Regions from separate parts of the Streptomyces sp. NPDC037203 genome, predicted to be linked through region 3. Evidence: riboswitches for the same ligand, from Rfam matches in the RefSeq annotation. Region 3 holds a riboswitch; each other region holds the start of a gene.
What was found. Region 3 has a riboswitch for cyclic di-AMP ahead of ACZ7EC_RS21260 (M23 family metallopeptidase). Riboswitches for the same ligand answer to the same signal wherever they lie in the genome.

Region 1 (5,691 bases), on a different contig from region 3:
TCCTGACGGCGGCCGGGGCGGGGGCGGCGTGACGCCGGGTTCCGGGAGCGTGCCGAACCCGTGGCGGCGGCTTGGCCGGGTGCCCGAGTCGGTCTGACTCCGGGCGCGGCACGACCCGTCGACCGCGTGGGCCGACCTCATAAGCGCCCTGCGGGGCGGACCCGAACTGCCGTCATGCCGGGCCGGCTTGCCGCTGCCGCGGCGGCTGGGCGTGTGCGGCGACCGGCTTACCCGGCCCGTCCGGCTGGATCGTGGACCTGCCCGCGCCGGAGAAGCCGGACCTGCGTCGCCCCGCGGCGACCGCGCGCCCGCCGGTCTCCCGGCGGGCCGGCGGCCTCATCTGACGTCGTACGGTCCCTGCGTCTTGGGATTGCGGCGGCTGTGCGCGGCATGCCGGGGGCGGGTCACCTTGGAGGAGACCTGGCCGACGATCTCCCAGAAACACACCAGGGCGGTGATCGGCGGAATTCCGAAGATGATCAGGGAGAGCGGGGAATGCGCCGTGTGACAGACGCACAGCGCGACCGCCATGGTGGAGGCGCCCAGCAGAACTCCCCACGATCTTCTGGCACTTCGGTTCTGGACCGTCGCCCGCAGAATGGAAAGCGCCGCCACGAGCCAGGGCCCGTACACCGTCAGCGGCCACCATTGTGCGAGGCGCATCGGCAGTACGGAGGAAGCGGTGGCACGGAGTTGGGCGTAGGAATAGGAGAAGGACCAGCCCAGCATGCACAGCGCGCATACCGAGATGGTGGCGATCAGCAGCGTGACGGGCGCGCCGCGTTGATCGTCGCGCAGCAATCCGGGCTCGGTGCGGATGCGCCGGCGATTTTTCCGGTGGCTGGACCTGCCGTGGGGCGGGGTGGCCGGGTCGGGATTCGCGGCGGACGCGCCGGACAGCATCTGGGCCAGTTCCTCGACCGGGTCCCACTGCATCTCGAGCGTGCTGAACTCGTAGTCACACGTAACGTCTTCATCGTGAATCCTGTCCATCGGCCGAGTCCTAGAGCCTCACCATCGCCCGCAGGTACTCACTCTCCAGCTGGCGGATTCTCCTCAAGAAATCGTCAAGAAGATCGGAACAGCCGTCGGTGAACACCTCGCCTTCCTTGCTTTCCACCCGGAATGTGACCGGCGAGTGGAGATTCAGCGCTGCGCGTCTCTCTGTGCGTGCCACGGTCAGCTAACGAGCCTCTCGGGAGCTGAGGGTGTGGGGCATTCGGGTGCTTCTGTAACTCGAAAGCGGGGTTCGGCGGTCCTATGACAGCAACGGGCGGAAATAAGAATGCTTTTCGGGCGGGCCGGGGCCGGGCCGGGCGGGGCGCGCCGTCCCCATGGGCAGGCCGGCCGGCGGCGGGCCGCACACTGGAGTCGATGAGCACCGAGCGAGCTTTGCCCGAGTCCGCGCCGTACCCGTACGTGCTGCTGTCCGCCGCCGTCTCCCTCGACGGCTGCCTGGACGACACCGGCCCGGAGCGGCTGCTGCTGTCCGGACCGGCCGACTTCGACCGGGTCGACGCGGTACGGGCCTCGGCCGACGCCCTCCTGGTCGGGGCCGGCACCCTGCGCGCCGACAACCCGCGGCTGCTGGTCGGCTCCGCCGAGCGGCGCGCCGCCCGGCTCGCGCGGGGCCGGCCGGAGTATCCGCTGAAGGTCACCGTCACCGGCACCGGCGACCTCGACCCCGCGGCCCGCTTCTGGCACACCGGCGGCGACAAGATCGTCTACACCACCGACGAGGGCGCCGCGCGGGCCACCCGTCTCCTCGGCGGCGCCGCCGATGTCGTCCCACTCGGCCCTGAGCTGGACTGGCGGGCCCTGCTCGGCCATCTCCGGGCCGAGCGCGGAATCGGCCGGCTGATGGTGGAGGGCGGCGCGGCCGTGCACACCCAGCTCCTCCAGCAGGGCCTCGCCGACGAACTCCAGCTGGTGGTCGCCCCGCTGATCGTGGGCGATCCGGGCGCCCCGCGGCTGTTCGGGCCCGGCCGCTACCAGGAGGGCCGGCTGCGGCTGGTCGAGTCCCGCCGCATCGGGGACGTCGTCCTGATGCGCTACGAGCCCACCGCGCCCGGCACCGGCCCGGTGCCCACCGCCGCCGACCGGCACTGGCTGCGCACCGCCTGCGAGCTGGCCGCGCTGTGCCCGCCTTCGCGGACGGCCTTCAGCGTCGGCGCGGTCGTGGTCGCCGCCGACGGCACCGAGCTGGCCCGCGGCCACTCCCGCGAGGGCGGGGACCCGGTGGTGCACGCGGAGGAGGCGGCGCTCGCCAAGACCGACCCCGCCGACCCGCGGCTGCCCGGCGCCACCGTCTACAGCAGCCTGGAGCCCTGCGCCCGCCGCGCCTCGCGCCCCGCGCCCTGCGCCGAGCTGATCCTGCGGGCGGGGGTGCGCCGGGTGGTCACCGCCTGGCGGGAGCCGGACACGTTCGTGGTGGCGGCCGACGGCTCCGGGGTGCTGACGGCCGCGGGCGCCGAGGTCGTCGTCCTGCCCGAGTACGAGCCCCTGGCCCAGGCCCCGAACCGGCATCTGCCCGGCCGATCCGGGGGTCCGTCGTAACCGATGTGCTTTCCGCCCTGGTGATGGCGTACAGTAGAGACATCGCCGCGGGGTGGAGCAGCTCGGTAGCTCGCTGGGCTCATAACCCAGAGGTCGCAGGTTCAAATCCTGTCCCCGCTACTGATATCTCAGGGCCGGAATCCAGTTCATGGATTCCGGCCCTGGGTGTTTTCCGGACCCCCAATGGGGGGGTTACCCCCAGTGACCGTTCGAACGCCCAGCGCATAACATCTGAGTCACCATCAAAAACCCGATGACTCCTGGAGGGCGCTCAACTCGCCCGGTTTGGCGGCCCGCTGGGCGGTAAGTCCAGGGGTTTGAACCTTGATGATCAAGCCGAACGGCTTGGAAAGTTCCCCTCCGGTCTATTAACGTTCGATAACGCAGCGCGGTCGTCCCAGCCGTCACCCGAGGCGGCTCCGTGCGCACGCGCCGAATCCCGCGAGGGAACCGGGGAACCACCACCTTGGGGTGAATCACGCGGACACCACCGCGGACTCAGCCGAGTCCGCGAGCGGTATACGCGCGTAGGAGACCTTCCTGCTCCGAACCCGTCAGCTAACCCGGTAGGCGGAGGAAGGAAAGGAGCACGCCCCCGTGGCGTCCAACCGTCCCGCCCCCGAAGCACCGTTCGTGCCCGCTCAGCGCGAACCCGAGTCGTTCGGCCCCGGCCCCGAGGGCGACGGACCCTGGGAGGAGTGGAACCCCAGCGAGGAGTCCGTCGCCCCGGTCCGCGGCCGCCACCGCGTCGCCAAGCAGCGCGGCGGCTTCGCCCGCAGCTCCACCGTCCTCGGCGTCGGTGTGATCGCCGCCGTCGGCGCGGGCGGCATCGCCAGCGCCAACCCCGGCAAGCCGCCGGTCTCCGTCTCGATGCCGGACCTGCCGGACGTCTCGGTGCCCCACCTGGCCACCGTCGAGCACTACCTCGGCGACGACTCCGCCGAGAAGCCCAAGGCCGAGGCCGCCACCGCGCTCTCCGACCTCGGGCGGACCACCGAGGGCGCCAGGGACACCGGCGCGGGCGAGGCCCTGCGCAACCGGATCATGGCCCAGGCCGAGCAGCAGCAGGGCCAGGCCGACAGCAAGGCCGCCGCCGCGATGGTCGCCGCCGCCCAGCAGCAGAGCGAGGCGGCGGCCGCCAAGGCGGAGAAGGAGGCCGCCGCCAAGGCCGCCGACGCCAAGGAGAAGGCGGAGGCCGACGCCAGGAAGGCGGCCGAGGCCAAGCGGCTGGCCGCGCTGGCCAAGCAGTACACGCTGCCCGTCGTCTCGTACACGCTCACCGGCACCTTCGGGCAGCCCGGCGCCATGTGGTCCTCCGGCTACCACACCGGCCTCGACTTCGCCGCCCCCACCGGCACCCTGATCAAGGCCATCCACGGCGGCACCATCACCCAGGCCGGCTGGGCCGGCGCCTACGGCTACCGCACCGTCCTCACCCTGGACGACGGCACCGAGCTGTGGTTCTGCCACCAGTCCTCGATCAATGTCTCGGTCGGCCAGAAGGTCGCCACCGGCGAGGTCATCGGCCGCGTCGGCGCCACCGGCAATGTCACCGGGCCGCACCTGCACCTGGAGGTCCACCCGGACGGGCAGGCCACCGCCGTCGACCCCGCGCCCTGGCTGCGCGACAAGGGCCTCAACCCCTGACGGCGCCCGCACCGGCGGCGGAATGCGATCATTCGTCGCCGGTGTTGATGTGAAGCATGACTTCTCTGCGCACACTGGGCTCATCCGACCTCGAAGTCTTCCCGCTCTGCCTGGGCGGCAACGTCTTCGGCTGGACCGCCGACGAGCAGACCTCCTTCGCCGTCCTGGACGCGTACACGGCCGCGGGCGGCAACTTCATCGACACCGCAGACGTCTACACCGCCTGGGTCGAGGGCCACCAGGGCGGCGAGTCCGAGACCGTCATCGGCAAGTGGGTCAAGGCCCGCGGCAACCGCTCCGACGTCGTCATCGCCACCAAGGTCGGCCAGCACCCGCAGTACAAGGGCCTGTCCGCGGCCAACATCAAGGCCGCCGCCGACGCCTCCCTGGCCCGCCTGGGCACCGACTACATCGACCTCTACTACACCCACTTCGACCAGCCCGAGGTGCCGGTCGAGGAGATCATCGGCGCGCTGGACGAACTGGTGAAGGCCGGCAAGGTGCGGCAGATCGCCGCGTCCAACATCAGCGCCGAGCGGCTCAAGGAGTCCCTGGACTTCTCCGCCCGCGAGAACCTGGCCCGCTATGTGGCGCTCCAGCCGCACTACAACCTGGTCTCCCGCGACACCTACGAGGGCCCGCTCCAGGACCTCGTCGCCCGCGAGGGCCTGTCCGCGGTGCCGTACTTCGCACTCGCCGCGGGCTTCCTGACCGGCAAGTACCGGCCCGGCGCCACGGTGGACAGCGCCCGTGCCGGCTCGGCCGCGAAGTACGCGGAGACCGAGCGCGGGCAGAAGGTGCTCGCCGCCCTCGACGAGATCGCCGCCGCGCACGGGGCCGCACATGCCACCGTCGCCCTCGCCTGGCTGGCCGCCCAGCCGACCGTCATCGCCCCGATCGCCTCGGCCCGCACCCTGGAGCAGCTCCCGCCGCTGCTGGCGGCCGGCGACCTGGAGCTGACGGACGACGAGCTGGAGAAGCTGACGGCCGCCTCGGCCTGAGCAGCCGGCGGTTCGCAGGTCACATCCGGTACGGGTGGTACGACGGGTACGGCGCCGCCGGGTAGCCGTACCCGTGCCCCTGCGGCTGCCCCGGCCGGATGTACGCGTGCCCGTACGGCGCGGGCGCCCATCCCATCGGGACGTGGGCGGCGGCCGCTCTGAGGGCCGCGTACTCCAGGGCGGGCCGGGCGGCCTCCCGGCGCTGCCACAGCCGATCGAGCAGTTCCCGCTCGCGGAGGGCGAAGTCGGCGCCCGCCCGCCCCTGGCGGCCCTGTCGGCGCAGCAGCGCGAGGGCGGTGGCGTACGTCTCGTACTGGGCGACCGCCCGAGCCGTGGGCCGGCCGGCGTGGTGGCGGGCGTAGTCGCGGGCCATCCGGCGGGCGCGCATCGAGCCGAGCGCGAAGGGCTCGGCCGGGCCCAGCCAGCCGGCCAGCACGTACGTGGGCAGCTCCTCGCGCACCGTGCGCAGCTCCCGCTGCCGGGTCCA
Region 2 (5,691 bases), on a different contig from region 3:
AGACGCGGGCCGCGGTCTGCTCGCCGAGCAGCCGCAGCCTGGTCGCGGTGGAGAAACGGTCCCGGTCCCTTGCGGCCATGTCGGCTCTCCGCCTCCCCTTTCACGCCGTTGTCCGGCGGTCGCACACGTGCGTACGTCCCCGGACACGGTACGGGACCGGGTACGGGGACGTACGTACGACTGGCCAAGAGGTGGCCCGAGGGGCGGCCCGGCGGGCGGCCCCGGAGGGTTCGCTCAGCCCTTGAAGCGCGGGAAGGCGCTGCGGCCGGCGTACACCGCGGCGTCGTCGAGGATCTCCTCGATGCGCAGCAGCTGGTTGTACTTGGCGACGCGCTCGGAGCGGGCCGGGGCGCCGGTCTTGATCTGGCCGCAGTTGGTGGCGACGGCCAGGTCGGCGATGGTGACGTCCTCGGTCTCGCCGGAGCGGTGGGACATCATGCACTTGAAGCCGTTGCGCTGGGCCAGCTCGACGGCGTCCAGGGTCTCGGTCAGCGAGCCGATCTGGTTGACCTTGACGAGCAGGGCGTTGGCGGTGCCCTCCTCGATGCCGCGGGCCAGGCGCTCGGGGTTGGTGACGAACAGGTCGTCGCCGACGAGCTGGACCTTGTCGCCGAGCTTGTCGGTGATGATCTTCCAGCCGGCCCAGTCGTCCTCGAACAGCGGGTCCTCGATGGAGACCAGCGGGTAGGCCGCCACCAGCTCCTCGTAGTACTCCGTCATCTCGGCGGCGGAGCGCTCCTTGCCCTCGAAGAGGTACTTGCCGTCCTTGTAGAACTCGGAGGCGGCGACGTCGAGGGCGAGGGCGATCTGCTCGCCGGGCGCGTACCCGGCTTCCTTGATGGCCTCGAGGATCAGGTCCAGGGCCTCGCGGTTGGAGCCGAGGTTCGGGGCGAAGCCGCCCTCGTCACCGAGACCGGTGGCCAGGCCCTGGCGCTTCAGGACCTTCTTGAGGGTGTGGTAGACCTCGGCACCCCAGCGCAGCGCCTCGGAGAAGGACTCGGCGCCGATCGGCGCGATCATGAACTCCTGGATGTCCACGTTGGAGTCGGCGTGCGAGCCGCCGTTCAGGATGTTCATCATCGGCACCGGCAGCAGGTGCGCGTTGGGGCCGCCCAGGTAGCGGAAGAGGGGCAGGTCGGACGCCTCGGAGGCGGCGTGCGCGACGGCCAGGGAGACGCCGAGGATGGCGTTGGCGCCGAGCGAGCCCTTGTTGTCGGTGGCGTCCAGGTCGAACATGGCCTGGTCGATCAGGCGCTGCTCGGTGGCGTCGTAGCCGACCAGCTCCGGGCCGATCTGCTCGATGACGGCGAGGACGGCCTTCTCGACACCCTTGCCCAGGTAGCGGTTGGGGTCACCGTCGCGCAGCTCGATGGCCTCGAAGGCGCCGGTGGAGGCGCCGGACGGAACGGCGGCACGACCGGTGCTGCCGTCGTCGAGGCCGACCTCGACCTCGACCGTGGGGTTGCCTCGGGAGTCCAGGATTTCCCGGGCTACGACGACGTCGATGGACGGCACGAGCATCTCCTTCTTGGATGTGACGCTGGAAGTGCGGGAGGCGGCCGTGCGGCTGCGCCCTTGCGACTAGAGCCTAACCGTCCCGGCGTCGCGGACCACCGACCGACTGCCTGGTGAGCGACGGGGACATGCAGACGGTACCTATTGTTCACTACCGGAACAAAACAGGACCCGGACAGGGTCCGACGGGAGACCGGGAGACCGGGAGAACGCAAGACCCCACCCCGGCGCGAACGGGGGAATCGCGCCGGGGTGGGGGGCTTTGGGGGGACGGGGCCGGGGCCTGGGGGCCACCGGGGGGGGTGGGCCCTGGGGCTCGGAGGCCGCCGGGGGGGTGGGGGCCCGCTGGGGGATGGGGGCCCACCGGGGGGTGGGTGCCCCTGGCCGTTGGGGCGGGTCACCAGGGGCGGGGTTCCTCCGGGCCGCCGGGGGGCGGGCCCTCGGGGGCGCGGCGGCGGGGGTACGACACCGGGGTACGACGTCGGGGGCCGCCCCCTGCGATGGGCCCGTCGCGCTGCGAGGGGCCCGTCGGGCCGGGTGAGCGGAGCCGGGCGAGCCCCGTGCGGGGCTCGCGGCGGCCGTGGCCGGGCCGGGTTACTTCAAGTGGAGCTGCTGACCCGGAAAGATCAGGTCGGCGTTGTCGATGATGTCCTTGTTCAGATCGAACAGCTTCTTCCAGCCGCCGGCCACGTGGTGCGCGGCCGCGATGGAGCTGAGGGTGTCGCCCTTGACCACCTTGTACTCGCCGTCGCCCTTCTTGACCTTCTTGCCGGTCGGGGTGGTGACGGTCTTGCCCGCGGACGAGCCGGTGGAGGTGCTCGTGGACTTGGACGGGGCCGGGGTGGTGCGCTCGGTGGAGCGGGTGGCGGCCTGCTGGTCCGTGGAGCGGGTGGCGGTGCCGGACGACGACGTGGTCGTCGGGGCGGAGCCGTTGTACGGAGTGCCGGTCAGACCCGTGCCGCAGACCGGCCAGGCGCCCTTGCCCTGCGCGGCCAGGACCTTCTCGGCGACGGAGATCTGCTGCGACTTGCTGGCCTTGTCGGCGGTCGGCGCGTAGGCGGTACCGCCGTACGCGGCCCAGGTGGAGGCGGAGAACTGGAGACCGCCGAAGTAACCGTTGCCGGTGTTGATGGCCCAGTTGCCGCCGGACTCGCACTGGGCGACCGTGTCCCACTGGGAGGCGGTGGCGGCGGAGGCGCCGCCGGCCGCCATCAGCGGAGCGGCCACGGCGGCACCGGTGACACCGGCGAGCGTGACGGCGCGGACGGCCTTGGACGGACGGCGGTGCTTGCCCTTGCCGGAAAACAGCATGGAACGATCCCCTCACCGACGCCTGCGAGGTGAGCTGTCGGGTTCGGGCCGGTTGAGTTGCCCGGCCACCCCTCCTCCCGGAGGTGTGGCTTCACCCCAAGCCGGTCCGGCATCAACTGCCGGGCCCGGCGCCTACCTTGGGTCCCCCGCTCCTGCCTGCGGCGCTTGACGCGACGACTGTTCCCGGAAGCCGCTGGCAGGATTCGGCGTTGCGGCCGCCGGGGCTCGTGGTGACGAGCGGCCTTGACCGTAGCCAGGTGATCCGCGGAATTTCAAAGACGATCAGGGCTTCTGAGACTCATCCCACACTTTCGCCAAACCGGACATTTAGCGATCAAGTGGGGCGTCAACTAGCCCTGGTCCGCGCCCGTTTCGTCACCGACTTTCAGGGTCTGACCGGCGGTGATGTGATTCGGGTCGGCGCCCACGACCTTCTTGTTCGCGGCGTAGAGCGCGTGCCATCCGCCGTCCACGTCAAGGGAGTCGGCGATGGCACTCAGCGAGTCGCCCTGGCGGACGGTGTAGCTGTCCGGCTCGTGGGTCGCGTGCCGGCCGGAGGCAGAGTCGTTCTGTCCGTTTGCCGCGCTTTCGTCCGCGCTGCCGCCGCGGTGGCGCCCGCCGCCGAGGGCTCCGGTGTCGACCAGATTCCAAGTGCCCGCGGCCTGCTCGGGGTTGGCCGGGGTGCCGGTGGAGGGCGTGGGCGTTCCGGAGCCGTGGGCCGGCGCGGACGGCGGGGTGGAGGCGGAGGGGGCCGAGGAGGTCGAACCGGAGGGGCCGGACGGGTCCGGGGCGGGGGTGCCGGTGCCGGTGCCGGTGCGCTTGCCCGGCTGCGGGCTCGTGTGCTTGCCGGTCTGCTTGCCGGAGCCGGAGCCCGAGGCGTGGCTCGGTGAAGAGGAGGGGCTGGACGAGTCGGTGGACGCCTTGCCGGAACCGGTGCCGGTTCCGGTGCCGTCCTGGTCGCCGCTCGGCGTACCGGCCGGGGAAGAGGGGTCGGGCAGGCCGGAGGGGTCGGTCGTGCCGCCGGTCTGGCCGCTGCCGCTGTCACCGTCGCCGACGCCCGGATCGACGTTCACCGAACCGGAGTTCGAGGTCAGCCCGGACAGCAGGGCGCAGGTGGCCCAGGGCGCGGTGCCCTTGTCCTTGAGGATCTTCTCGGCCACGGCGATCTGCTGCGAGCGGCTGGCCTGGTCGGCCGAGGAGGCGTACTGCGTCCCGCCGTACGCGACCCAGTCGTCCTGGGATATCTGGAGGCCGCCGTAGTACCCGTTGCCGGGGTCGGCGCTCCAGGCGCCGCCGCTCTCGCAGTTGGCGACCTTGTCCCAGGTGGTGCCGTCGGCCGCGTGGGCGCCGGTGGCGCCGAGCAGCGGGATGGCGATGGCGGAGCCGGTCACGCCGGCCGCGACGAGGAGGGCCGGGGCCTGACGGGGGCGGCGGTGACGACCGTTCCCGGAGATCATGCGGGAGCCTTTCGAGCGACGGCGGGGACCGGCGCGGCGGATGATGCGGGCCCGCCGCGCTGAGGGGTGAAGGTATCGGCACACGATCACTTGTCACAAGTTCATGCCGCAGAGATCACGCGAAGATCACAGAGGTGAACGTCGGCCCCTCCGCTGCGTCACCTTCCGGCTCACCCGTCGGGCACGGCGGCGCCTCGGCTGAGCGGGCCCGGACTACCGGGTGGGCGGGGTGAACTCCACCGGCAGGGTGCGCAGTCCCCGCATGATGAGCCCGCCGCGCCAGCGCAGCTCGGCCGGGTCGGCGGCGAGCCGCAGGTCGGGCAGCCGGGTCAGCAGCGTGGCCAGCGCCTTCTGCCCTTCCAGGCGGGCGAGCGGGGCGCCCAGGCAGTAGTGGATGCCGTGGCCGTACCCGAGGTGCTGGTTGTCGCGGCGGCCGAGGTCGAGCGTGTCCGGGTCCTCGAACCGCTCCGGGTCCCGGTCGGCGGCGGCCAGGACGACGAGCACCGGGTCGCCGGGCGCGATCCGCTGTCCACCGATGGTGAGCGGCTCGGTGGCGAACCGCCAGGTGGCCAGCTCCACCGGGCCGTCGTAGCGCAGCAGTTCCTCCACCCCGGTGGCCAGCAGCTCGTCGTCGCCGCGGGCCAGGGCCGCCTGGAGGCGGTGGCGCTGCTCGGGGTGGGTGAGCAGGGCGTAGGTGCCGTTGCCGATGAGGTTGACGGTGGTCTCGAAGCCGGCGAACAGGAGGATGAAGGCCATCGCCGCGGCCTCGTTCTCGGTGAGGTGCTCGCCGTGGTCGGAGGCGCGGATGAGACCGGAGATCAGGTCTTCGCCGGGGGCGGGCTCGGCGGGCAGTGCCTCGCGCTTCTTGTGGATCAGCTCGGCGAGGTAGCCGCGCATCTTCTTCACCGACCGGGCGACGCCGCCGCGGGGGCCTCCCCCGTGCCGGATCATCATGCCGGCCCAGTCCCGGAAGTCGTCCTGGTCCTCGCGCGGGACGCCGAGCAGGTCGCAGATGGCGTAGATGGGGAGCGGGAAGGCGAACTCGTGGATGAGGTCGGCACAACCGCGCTCGGCGAACCGGTCGATGAGCTGGTCGGTCAGCTCCTGCACCCGGTCCGCGAACTCGGCGACCCGGCGGGGGGTGAACGCCTTGCTGACCAGTCGGCGCAGCCGGGTGTGGTCCGGCGGGTCGATGTTCAGCAGATGCGTCATCAGCTCGGCCTTGCGCTCGCCCGGAATGCCGGTCTTGCCCTTGGCGTGCTCGGGCTCGTCGTGATGCGCCGGGTTCTTGCTCAGCCGCTGGTCGGCCAGTGCCTGCCGGGCGTCCGCGTACCGGGTGACCAGCCACGCCTCCACCCCGCTGGGCAACCGCGTCCGCCGCACGGGCGCGTGCTCGCGCAGCCATGCG
Region 3 (5,691 bases):
GGCTGGCTCGACGTGAAGACCTCCGGCGACGTCGAGGTGCCGGTCATCGAGCGGGCCATCGACGAGGAGCTGGCCCGGTTCGCCGAGGAGGGCCCCACCGCGGAGGAGATGGAGCGCGCCCAGGCCCAGTTGGAGCGCGAATGGCTGGACCGGCTCGGCACCGTCGCCGGCCGCGCCGACGAACTGTGCCGCTACGCCGTCCTGTTCGGCGATCCGCAGCTCGCCCTGAACGCCGTGCAGCGCATCCTGGAGGTCACCCCCGAGGAGGTCAGGGAGGTCGCCAAGGCCCGGCTGCGCCCCGACAACCGCGCGGTCCTGGTCTACGAGCCGAAGTCCCCGCAGGCCGTCGAGGACGCCGATCTGCCCGAGGACCCGGAGTCGGAGGCCACCGTAGAGGCCGGAAACGAGAACGAGGAGACGGCCAAGTGACCGAGCAGCTCGCCACCATGGACTTCCACCCGCAGCCGCAGGCCGGCGAGGCGAAGCCGTGGGCCTTCCCGGCCCCCGAGCGCGGCGCGCTCGACAACGGCCTGACCGTGCTGCGCTGCCACCGGCCCGGCCAGCAGGTCGTCGCCGTCGAGGTGCTCCTGGACGCCCCCCTGGAGGCCGAGCCGGCCGGCCTGGACGGCGTCGCCACCATCATGGCGCGGGCCTTCTCGGAGGGCACCGACAAGCACTCCGCCGAGGAGTTCGCCGCCGAGCTGGAGCGCGCGGGCGCCACCCTGGACGCGCACGCCGACCACCCCGGCGTCCGGATCAGCCTGGAGGTCCCGGCCTCGCGCCTGGCCAAGGGCCTCGGTCTGGTCGCCGACGCGCTGCGCGCCCCCGCCTTCGCCGAGAGCGAGATCGAGCGGCTGGTCCGCAACCGCCTGGACGAGATCCCGCACGAGCTGGCCAGCCCCGCCCGCCGGGCCGCCAAGGAGCTCTCCAAGGAGCTGTTCCCGGCCACCGCGCGCATGTCCCGGCCGCGCCAGGGCACCGAGGAGACGGTCGAGAAGATCGACGCGGCCGCCGTACGCGCCTTCTACGACCGCCATGTGCGCCCCGCCACCGCCACCGCGGTCGTGGTCGGCGACCTCACCGGCATCGACCTGGACGCCCTGCTCGGCGAGACCCTGGGCGCCTGGACCGGCACGCCGGGCACGCCTCGCCCGGTGCCCGCCGTGACGGCCGACGACACCGGGCGTGTCGTCATCGTGGACCGGCCCGGTGCCGTCCAGACGCAGCTGCTCATCGGCAGGGTCGGCCCGGACCGGCACGACCGGGTGTGGCCCGCCCAGGTGCTCGGCACCTACTGCCTCGGCGGCACCCTCACCTCCCGCCTGGACCGCGTGCTGCGCGAGGAGAAGGGCTACACCTACGGGGTGCGCGCGTTCGGACAGGTGCTCCGCTCCGGACCCGACGGCAACGGCGCCTCCATGCTGGCCATCAGCGGCTCCGTGGACACCCCCAACACCGGCCCGGCGCTGGACGACCTGTGGAAGGTGCTGCGCACCCTCGCGGCGGAGGGCCTGACCGACGCCGAGCGGGACGTCGCCGTGCAGAACCTCGTCGGGGTCGCGCCGCTGAAGTACGAGACCGCGGCGGCCGTCGCGGGCACGCTCGCCGACCAGGTCGAGCAGCACCTTCCCGACGACTTCCAGGCGACGCTCTACCGGCAGTTGGCCGCGACGGGCACCGTGGAGGCCACCGCGGCGGTCGTCAACGCCTTCCCGGTGGACCGCCTGGTGACGGTTCTGGTGGGTGACGCGTCCCAGATCAAGGCGCCGGTCGAGGCGCTGGGCATCGGCGCGGTCACCGTGGTGGCGGCCGAGTAACCACCCGCACGGGCAGCCCCCTTAGGGGCGAGACCCCGACAGCGGACGGGGCCCTGACGGCCAACGGGTCGTCAGGGCCCCGCTTTGTTCCACTCTCTCCCCAGGATGTCCGAATTGGGGCGGAGGTTGCCCGTCTGCCCTGTGGGATGCGCTACAAAAGCCGCCTTCTGTTTGGGGATTGCCGGCCGGTCCGCTTAGCGTCATCCCGGTTGTCCGTCGGGCAGTGCGCCGCAGCCGCGGCACCGGACAGCCATCGCCGAGTCCCCGAGGCGCGAGCCAGGGGAGCCGGGGACCCACTTGTCCCTGGGGTGAATCGGGCCCGTCCGCGCGCGAGCGCGGCGCCCGTAGGAGACCTTCCTGCTCCGAACCCGTCAGCTAACCCGGTAGGCGAGAGGGAAGGAAAGGAACAGCCACGCACATGGCGTTCGCATGCGCCACCGGGAAGCACCGCAAGCCCGGCCGGGTCAAGCGCACCACCGCCCAGGCGGCCGGTATCGCGGCCCTGACCACCACCGGTGTCATCGGCACCCTCGCCGCGTCCCCGGCGCTGGCCGCCGAGACCCCCGTCGAGCAGACCGGCCTGACCCCGGTGCTCGCCGCGAGCGACGACCTCGCCGAGCACATCGACGCCCAGGCCGTCGCCCAGCAGCGGATCGCCGAGCACGAGGCGGCCGAGAGGGCCGCCGCCGTGCGCGCGAAGGAGGCCCGCGAAGCCAGGGCCCGCGCCGCCCGCGAGGCCGAGCGCAAGCGGCTGAACGCCTTCGTCGCCCCGATCGCGCACTCCTACGTGTCCACCGGCTACAAGGCCAGCAGCTCGCTGTGGTCCTCCGGCTCCCACACCGGTATCGACTTCCACGCGATGACCGGCACCCCCGTGCACGCGGTCGGCGCCGGCACCGTCGTCTCCACCGGCTGGGGCGGGGCGTACGGCAACCAGATCGTGCTCCGCATGGCCGATGGCATGTACACCCAGTACGGCCACCTGTCGTCCATCGAGGTCACGGTGGGCCAGCAGGTCACCGCGGGCCAGCAGATCGCCCTGTCCGGCGCGACCGGCAACGTCACCGGCCCGCATCTGCACTTCGAGGCGCGCACCAGCCCCGACTACGGCTCCGACGTCGACCCCATCGCGTACCTGCGCGGTCACGGCGTGAACGTCTGACCGACCGCACGGCACCGAAAGCCCCGGCCCACCCGGCCGGGGCTTTCGCCTTTCCCGGATGTTCCCGTCCGGCCCTGTCCAAAAAATATCCATGGATCGAGGCCCGCCGTCGGAAATTCCGGCCCGGTGGAATAGAGTCACGGAAAACACGCGTTCGTCGTCGGCGTCGTGTCGCGGGTATTAAGGCGGAGGTCGGTCATGCGTATTCCGGCGCAATCGGTGTGCACGGCGATCCGGGACGACATCGTCGCCGGCGCCCTCGAACGGGGGAGCCGGCTCACCGAGGAGGTGCTCGCCCGCCGCTACGGCGTCTCGCGCGTCCCCGTACGCGAGGCCCTGCGCACCCTGGAGGCGGAGGGCTTCGTGGTGACGCGCCGGCACGCGGGCGCCTGCGTGGCCGAGCCGACCGAGCAGGAGGCCGCCGACCTGCTGGAGATGCGGCTGCTCCTGGAGCCGCTCGGCGCCGCGCGGGCCGCCCGGCGCCGTACCGAGGCCCATCTGAAGGTGCTGCGCGGCCTGGTCAGGCTGGGCCAGGAGCGCGCCAGGAGGGGCGGCAGCGAGGATCTGCGCGCCCTGGACGGCTGGTTCCACGAGACGCTGGCCCAGTCCTGCGGCAGCCCCTCGCTGACCTCGGCGCTCGTCCAACTGCGCCACAAGATCGCCTGGATGTACACGGTGGACGCGCCGTCGGACGCGGTCGGCACCTGGGCCGAGCACGGCGCCATCGTGGACGCGGTGGCGCGCGGCGACAGTGAGCGCGCCCGCACGGTGACCGCGCTGCACACCGAGCGGGCGACGGCGGCGCACCGGCTGCGGCTGTCCGGGGCCGCGGCGCGTGTGCGGGCTTCGCAACATGCCGTAAACATGTCCGGTGCGCGGAATTAACACGGGTGCCGTATACAAAGTGGTGGGAATATCCGGCGGGCGCGTATTTCCGGGTGCCCTGAATTCCCTGGAGGCTGCCCACCCGGAATTCTCGGCATGGCCGATACGGCGGCGCCCGGAAAACACGGAAGCCGCGCCACCCGCTGGGGGATGACGCGGCTTCACGAATCCGGCCCGGACTTTCTCGGACCCGAACCCGGCCCGTCCCGGACGGCTCAGACCGTCTCGGGCAGCTCCTCCAGGCCCTCGGCGACCAGCTTGGCCAGCCGGTCCAGGGCGGCGTCCGCGCCCTCGGCGTCGGAGGCGAGTACGATCTCCTCGCCGCCCTGGGCGCCCAGGCCCAGAACGCCCAGCATGGAGGCCGCGTTGACCGGGGTGCCGCCGGCCTTGCGGATCGTCACCGGGATGCCTGCGGCCGTGGCGGCCCGGACGAAGATGGAGGCGGGGCGGGCGTGAAGACCCTCGGCCCAGCCGACGTTGACGCGGCGCTCAGCCATGTGTTGCTGCCCTTCACTGTTCAGGGTTGTCTAGACCAGTGTTCCATATCCTGAAGCGTGCCAGAAGAGGGGCTGCGCATCCCCTCCGCGGTGCTCCACAGACTGCCCCGCGCCGTTGTCGGACGCGAGCCGTACGCTGGGCCCCATGCGAACCTCGGCGGAACCGCAGGGCCGGTACGAGTACCCGGCGCACTGGGAGGCGGACGTGGTGCTGCGGGACGGAGGCACCGCCCGCATCCGTCCCATCACCGTCGACGACGCCGACCGCCTGGTCCACTTCTACGAGCAGGTCTCCGACGAGTCCAAGTACTACCGCTTCTTCGCCCCTTACCCCCGGCTGTCCGCCAAGGACGTCCACCGCTTCACGCACCACGACTTCGTGGACCGGGTGGGCCTCGCGGCCACCGTGGGCGGCGAGTTCATCGCGACGGTGCGCTACGACCGCATCGGGGCCGGCGGCGCGCCCGCGTCCGGTCCCGCCGACGAGGCCGAGGTCGCCTTCCTGGTGCAGGACGCCCACCAGGGCCGGGGGGTCGCCTCCGCCCTCCTCGAACACATCGCGGCCGTCGCCCGCGAACGGGGCATCCGCCGCTTCGCCGCCGAGGTGCTGCCCGCCAACACCAAGATGATCAAGGTGTTCACGGACGCCGGGTACACCCAGAAGCGCAGCTTCGAGGACGGCGTCGTACGCCTGGAGCTGGACCTCGAACCCACCGACCGCGCCCTCGCCGTGCAGTACGCGCGCGAGCAGCGTGCCGAGGCGCGCTCGGTGCAGCGGCTGCTCGCGCCCGGCTCCGTCGCGGTCGTCGGCGTCGGCCGCGCGTCCGGCGGGGTCGGCCGCGGCGTCCTGGCCAACATCCGCGACGCCGGGTACGCGGGCCGGCTGTACGCCGTGAACAAGGCCTTCCCCGAGGACCTCGCCGAGGTCGACGGGGTGGCCGCCTACCGCTGTGTGCGGGACATCGGCGCCCCGGTGGACCTCGCCGTCGTCGCCGTACCGGCCGAGCACGTGCCCGCGGTGGTCGCCGAGTGCGGGGAACACGGCGTCCAGGGGCTCGTCGTCCTCAGCGCCGGGTACGCCGAGAGCGGCCCCGAGGGCAGGGAGCGGCAGCGGGCGCTCGTGCAGCAGGCGCGCGCGTACGGCATGCGGATCATCGGGCCCAACGCGTTCGGCGTCGTCAACACCGCCCCGGACGTACGGCTGAACGCCTCCCTCGCCCCCGAGATGCCGCGCCCCGGCCGCATCGGCATGTTCGCCCAGTCCGGCGCCATCGGCATCGCCCTGCTGTCCCGGCTGCACCGGCGCGGCGGCGGCGTCACCGGGGTCACG
Region 4 (5,691 bases), on a different contig from region 3:
TTCGAGGGCGCGGTGCAGGTGGACGACGTCGAACGGGTGCTGGGCGCGGCGGCGGAGGACGGGCGGCCGGTGCTGACGGTGCGCACGCACGGCGGCCGCGTGGACCGCCTGAGCGCCGACCATGTCATCGCGGCGACCGGTTACCGGGTGGACACGGCCGCGATGGACTTCCTCGGCCCCACCCTGCGCAGCCGCCTCGCGACGAGCCGCGGTACCCCGCGCCTCGGCACCGGCTACGTCTCCTCGCTCCCCGGCCTCTACTTCACCGGCCTCCCGGCCGCCTCCTCCTACGGCCCGGTGATGCGCTTCGTGTGCGGCACGGAATTCGCGTCCCCGAGACTGGCGGGACATCTGGCGCGGGAACACGGGTGAGTGCCGACGGCGCCGGATGCCCGGAGCGGGGGGTGGCCGGGGGGTGGCGAGCGGCGACCCCGTACCGGCCGCCACCCCCACCGCCGTACGAGCCCCCGCCCCGGCCGTCCCACGGACGCGCGCCCGGCCACCACCACCCCACCACGCCTGCCCTCGAACCCACTTGAAGTCGGCGAAGGCGCAAGTCCGGGCAATGACACGGGAGTCGGGGGAGGACACGCAGGCCGGTGGAGGGGATCGGTCCGTATTCTCTGATCATGGTTGCCTCCCCCGCGTACGCACTGATCGCCACCGACCTGGACGGGACGCTGCTGCGCGGCGACGACACCGTCTCCGAGCGCTCGCTGGCCGTGCTCGCGCGGGCGGCGCGGGCCGGAGCCCGGCACCTGGTCGTCACCGGCCGCCCGGCCCCCAGGGTGCGCCCCCTGCTGACCGCCCTCGGCGCCACCGGGCTCGCGGTGTGCGGGCAGGGCGCGCAGCTGTACGACGCCGCGTCCGGCCGCATGCTGTGGTCGGTCCGGCTGGACCGGGAGCTCGCCGAGACCGCGCTCGGCAAGATCGAGGCCGAGACGGGCCCGGTGTTCGCCGCCGTCGACCAGGACGGCACCGACGGGCTCACCCTGATCGAACCCGGATACCGGATGCCCCACCCGACCCTGCCCGCGGTCCGGGTGGCCCGGCGCGACGACCTGTGGCGGGCGCCGATCAGCAAGGTGCTGCTGCGCCACGCCACCCTGTCCGACGACGAGTTGGCGGCGGTGGCCCGCTCGGTCGTGGACTCGCTGGCCACGGTCACCATGTCGGGGCCCGGAACCGTGGAGCTCCAGCCGTGCGGGGTGACCAAGGCCACCGGGCTCGCGCTGGCCGCCGAGCGGCTCGGGGTCCCCGCGGAACGCGCCCTGGCCTTCGGCGACATGCCCAACGACATCCCGATGTTCCGCTGGGCGGCGCACGGCGTCGCGATGGCGAACGCCCACCCCGAGCTGAAGGCGGTCGCCGACGAGGTCACGGCGTCGAACGAGGACGACGGCATCGCCGTCGTCCTCGAAAGGCTGTTCCCGGCCGGGTGACCGGGAGCAGCGGTGGTATGGCGCCGCAGACGCCTCAGTAGGCGCCGTTGACGTTGTCGATCGAGCCGTAGCGGGCGGCCGCGTAGTTGCAGGCGGCGGTGATGTTGGCGACCGGGTCGTAGATGTTGAACGACGTTCCGGCCACGTGGTACGCGTTGAAGGTCGGGTCGATCACCTGGAGCAGGCCCTTGGACGGTATGCCCTTGGCGGCGTTGGAGTCCCACAGGTTGATGGCGTTCGGGTTGCCCGAGGACTCGCGTATGACATTGCGGTAGATGCCGTTGTAGGAGCCCGGAATGCCCTTCTGGGCCATGATCGCGAGGGACTCGCGGATCCAGCCGTCGAGGTTGTTCGGGTACCCGGCGGGCGTGGTGGCGGCCGACGTCGTGCCGGTGGTGGCGGACGCGGTGGCGGCGCCCACGAGAGGCATGGCGAGCACGGCCGCGCCGGTGCCGGCGACGGCGATGAGGCGGACGAGGCGGTTGGCACGGGTGCGGCGCGGCTGAACGGCAGCAGACATGGGGACGTTCCTCTCCTACGCCTGCGAGGTGAGCTGTCGGGTTCGGGCGGGGAGGTGCCCGGCCGTGCCTGGTGAGAGGCGTGGCTTGACCCCAAGCCGGTCCCGGTGCGAACACGCGGTGCGGCGCGGTGTGTCCCGCGCTGCGCCACGTGAGTCGTCCGGGTCCGGCGACTTACCTGGGTCCCCCGCTCCTGCCGTACGAATGAGTTCGTCGATGGGTGTACGGGCGGCGGCAGGATTCGGCGTCCGCCCGATGGCTCGGGAAGGTATGCGAGAGCACATGCCGGGAACAAGCGCGGAATTGTTATATCGAGGCATTTGACCTTGATCAGCAGCCTATGGGGTACTTGATCCTTTGCGAATGCCAACGCTCAACTCGCTTGCGGGGCACGGCGTGGAGAGGTGTCGCGGGGCCGTGGGCGGGAACGCGGTCGGGTGACCCAATTCACGAAATGGCAAACTATGGAAAATCGGGCATGGGGGATTCGTCCCTCGGTGGGGTGGAGTCGGTGCTCCATCCCTCTCGGGGATCGCGAAGAAGTTCCCGATTACCGGTTAAATCGATGAATGTCCGTTGTCATCATCCGACCAGGGGTATGCCAGTCATGACCCGATACGTCCCGTCCTGGACGGGTGGGCGCAGGGTGGGCGCTCTCGGTGATCGAAACCGGACCGGATACGCTGACTTGAGTGATGGCAGCGACCTATCGACAAACCGCGTAATCGCCAGCAGACACCAGCAGACAGGAGACCCCTCGTGACCGTCGTCGGGCCGTTCGGGCTGAGCGTGCGGGACCAGGCTCTCGAAGCCGATGTCCAGGCCGGATTGGCGGCTGTCGAGGAGGGCCTGCTAGAGGCCACCAAGAGCGAGGTCCCGTTCATCACGGGGGCCGCGCAGCACCTCGTGCGGGCCGGCGGGAAGCGCTTCAGGCCGCTCCTCGTGATGCTCGCGGCGCAGTTCGGCGACCCCTACGCGCCCGGTGTGGTGCCCTCGGCCGTGGTCGTGGAGCTGACCCATCTGGCCACGCTCTACCACGACGACGTCATGGACGAGGCCGCCGTGCGCCGGGGCGTGGACAGCGCCAACACCCGCTGGGGCAACTCCGTCGCGGTCCTCACCGGCGACTTCCTCTTCGCCCGCGCCTCCCAGATCCTCGCCGACCTCGGCCCCGAGGCGGTCCGGGTCCAGGCCCTCGCGTTCGAACGCCTGGTCACCGGCCAGATCCTGGAGACCGCCGGCCCCACCGACGGCCGCGACCCGGTCGAGCACTACCTCGACGTGCTCGGCGGCAAGACCGGCTCGCTGGTCGCGGTGGCCTGCCGGTTCGGCGCGATGATGTCCGGCGCGGACGAGACGGTCGTGGACGTGCTCACCCAGTACGGCGAGCGGCTCGGCGTGGCCTTCCAGCTCGCCGACGACTACCTGGACATCGCCTCCGACTCCCACGAGTCCGGCAAGACCCCCGGCACCGACCTGCGCGAGGGCATCCCGACCCTGCCCGTGCTGCGGCTGCGCGAGCGGGCCGCCCGGCTCGGCCTGCCCGAGGACCTCGCCCTGTGCGAGCTGCTGGACTCCGACCTCAGCGACGACGCCCGGCACGCCGAGGCGCTGGCCGCGCTGCGCGCCCACCCGGCCCTGGAGCAGGCCCGCCGGGACACCGTGCGGTACGCGGAAGAGGCGCGCGCCGCGCTCGCCCCGCTTCAGGAGTGCGACGCCAAGGCGGCGCTGACGGAGCTGTGCGATGCGGTGGTGCACCGCGCCGGATGACCGCCCGCGCCTGACCGCCCGGTGTCCGCCGCCCGGCCACCCGTCCGGCCACCCGTCCGGCGTCCGCCGGGTGGCCGTACCCCGGATGTCTGCCGCATCCTGCCCTGGGGGATTGCGTTCGAGCCCCTAGGGGTGCCCCCCGCGCGTCATACCGCAGTCGTACGCCGAGTTGGCCCCGTGGGCTGACGATTCCGCGGCGCGGATTTGGTCGTATGGACACCACGGACATCACCACTGATCACCGGTTCGGGTGAGAATGGCGGCTCGGGTGGACCAGCGTGAGGGCAGCCGCCGCCGACGACGGAGGTAAGGCACACATGGCACCGTACGAATCCGACGACGCAGTGAACGCCGCTCGGGACGAGGAGACACGCTCGGGCCGCCGCAGGGCCGCGCGGTACGCCGTCCCGGTCGCGGTGGTCGGTGTGGCCGCGGCCACCATCGGACTGGTCCCGGCACTCGCCGACTCCGGCGACCCGGACCTGCCCAGGATCACCGCGCAGCAGCTCATCGACAAGATCGCCAAGTCGGACGTGCAGCAGCTGTCCGGCACCGTGAAGGTCAGCACCGACCTGGGTCTGCCCGACCTCGGCGGCCTGGAGAGCGGCCTCGCCTCCGGCCTGGCCCAGGGCTCCGGCTCCCGTTCCGACTCCGCCGCGGACCCGAGCGCCCGGCTGACCGAACTGCTCTCCGGCACCCACACCGTGCGCGTCGCCGCCGACGGCCCGGACCGGCAGAAGCTCTCGCTCGTGGAGCAGGGCGCCGAGTACAGCGTCATCCACGACGGCAAGGACGTCTGGGGCTACGACAGCAAGAGCGACCAGGTCACCCACGGCACCGCACCCGCCGCCGGCAAGGACCGGTCCCAGCCCCCGGCCACGCCCAAGGACTTCGCCGACCAGGCGCTGAAGGCGGTGGACGACACCACCTCGGTGACCGTCGACGGCACCGCGCGGGTCGCCGGGCGCGACGCCTACAAGCTCCAGATCAAGCCCCGCCAGTCCGGCACCACGGTCGGCGCGATCAACATCGCCGTGGACGCGAAGACCGGCATGCCGCTGAAGTTCACCCTGACCCCCAGGAGCGGTGGCGCCGCCGTGCTCGACGCGGGCTTCACCCGGGTCTCCTTCGCCCGGCCCGCCGCCGCCACGTTCGCCTTCACGCCGCCGAAGGGCGCGAAGGTCACCGAGCGGACGGAGGGCGCGGGCAAGGGCGCCGGGACGACCGGCCCCGGCAAGGGCCTGGAGGGCATGGACGGCGCCAAGGGCCTCGAAGGGAAGCGGGGCGAGTCCGGCGGCAAGGTGATCGGCAAGGGCTGGACCTCCATCGCCACCTTCGACACCGGTGCACGGGGCGGCCTGCCCACCGGTGCCAAGGGCGGCGACCTCGGCGGCTTCCTCGGCTCGCTGGGCGACAAGGTCTCCGGGACGTTCGGCAAGGGCACGGTCTTCTCCACCCGCCTGGTCAACGTCCTGATGACCGACGACGGCAAGGTCTACGCCGGCGCGGTCACCAAGGACGCGCTGGTGAAGGCGGCGGACACGGCGAAGTAACCGCGCCTACGCCGCCGCGGACGCAGGACGTCAACCCGTAGCCGAACCGGCCACCGCCAGCAGCAGTTCCTCCCGTCCCGGCGCCGCCACGAGCTGGAGCCCCACCGGGCAGCCGTCGCGGCCGAGTCCCGCCGGGAGGCTGAGCGCCGGGTGTCCGCTGAGGTTGAAGGCCCAGGTGAGGGCCGTGGAGTAGCGGTCTCCCGGACCGCCGTGGCCATGGGCGGGACAGGGCGTGGTGGGGGTCAGCAGGAGGTCGGCGCGGCGGAAGAGGTCGGCGAGGCGGCGGTCGTTGACGGCGCGGACGCGTGCGGCCGCACGGCGATCGCCGTCTCCGCGCAGGGCGAGCCAGGCCGGGGCCGGGTCGTCGAGGCGGAGGGGCGAGCCGGGCAGGAGGCGTACTGCCCCTGC

Region 1: it holds a riboswitch for cyclic di-AMP, as region 3 does, so the genes downstream of both, ACZ7EC_RS13460 (M23 family metallopeptidase) here and ACZ7EC_RS21260 (M23 family metallopeptidase) in region 3, are expected to answer to the same signal.
Region 2: it holds a riboswitch for cyclic di-AMP, as region 3 does, so the genes downstream of both, ACZ7EC_RS31965 (transglycosylase family protein) here and ACZ7EC_RS21260 (M23 family metallopeptidase) in region 3, are expected to answer to the same signal.
Region 4: it holds a riboswitch for cyclic di-AMP, as region 3 does, so the genes downstream of both, ACZ7EC_RS16570 (transglycosylase SLT domain-containing protein) here and ACZ7EC_RS21260 (M23 family metallopeptidase) in region 3, are expected to answer to the same signal.

What each region holds. Positions count from the first base shown of each region.
Region 1 covers NZ_JBVJUC010000004.1:16,381-22,071, reverse strand. Annotated here, with positions in the region: gene ACZ7EC_RS13480 (NADPH-dependent FMN reductase) at 1-32, shown strand, start outside; gene ACZ7EC_RS13475 (DUF2637 domain-containing protein) at 337-993, opposite strand; gene ACZ7EC_RS13470 (dihydrofolate reductase family protein) at 1,375-2,556, shown strand; tRNA gene ACZ7EC_RS13465 (tRNA-Met) at 2,603-2,676, shown strand; cyclic di-AMP (ydaO/yuaA leader) riboswitch at 2,977-3,144, shown strand; gene ACZ7EC_RS13460 (M23 family metallopeptidase) at 3,154-4,203, shown strand; gene ACZ7EC_RS13455 (aldo/keto reductase) at 4,260-5,204, shown strand; gene ACZ7EC_RS13450 (PrsW family intramembrane metalloprotease) at 5,224-5,691, opposite strand, start outside.
Region 2 covers NZ_JBVJUC010000018.1:81,840-87,530, forward strand. Annotated here, with positions in the region: gene ACZ7EC_RS31955 (septum formation initiator family protein) at 1-79, opposite strand, end outside; gene eno (phosphopyruvate hydratase) at 235-1,515, opposite strand; gene ACZ7EC_RS31965 (transglycosylase family protein) at 2,110-2,826, opposite strand; cyclic di-AMP (ydaO/yuaA leader) riboswitch at 2,831-3,000, opposite strand; gene ACZ7EC_RS31970 (transglycosylase family protein) at 3,177-4,283, opposite strand; gene ACZ7EC_RS31975 (cytochrome P450 family protein) at 4,497-5,691, opposite strand, start outside.
Region 3 covers NZ_JBVJUC010000007.1:256,528-262,218, reverse strand. Annotated here, with positions in the region: gene ACZ7EC_RS21270 (M16 family metallopeptidase) at 1-429, shown strand, start outside; gene ACZ7EC_RS21265 (M16 family metallopeptidase) at 447-1,817, shown strand; cyclic di-AMP (ydaO/yuaA leader) riboswitch at 2,062-2,222, shown strand; gene ACZ7EC_RS21260 (M23 family metallopeptidase) at 2,236-2,979, shown strand; gene ACZ7EC_RS21255 (GntR family transcriptional regulator) at 3,178-3,864, shown strand; gene ACZ7EC_RS21250 (HPr family phosphocarrier protein) at 4,080-4,361, opposite strand; gene ACZ7EC_RS21245 (bifunctional acetate--CoA ligase family protein/GNAT family N-acetyltransferase) at 4,507-5,691, shown strand, end outside.
Region 4 covers NZ_JBVJUC010000005.1:129,261-134,951, forward strand. Annotated here, with positions in the region: gene ACZ7EC_RS16560 (FAD-dependent oxidoreductase) at 1-372, shown strand, start outside; gene ACZ7EC_RS16565 (HAD family hydrolase) at 630-1,442, shown strand; gene ACZ7EC_RS16570 (transglycosylase SLT domain-containing protein) at 1,477-1,962, opposite strand; cyclic di-AMP (ydaO/yuaA leader) riboswitch at 1,966-2,098, opposite strand; gene ACZ7EC_RS16575 (polyprenyl synthetase family protein) at 2,720-3,730, shown strand; gene ACZ7EC_RS16580 (LolA family protein) at 4,048-5,283, shown strand; gene ACZ7EC_RS16585 (amidase family protein) at 5,314-5,691, opposite strand, start outside.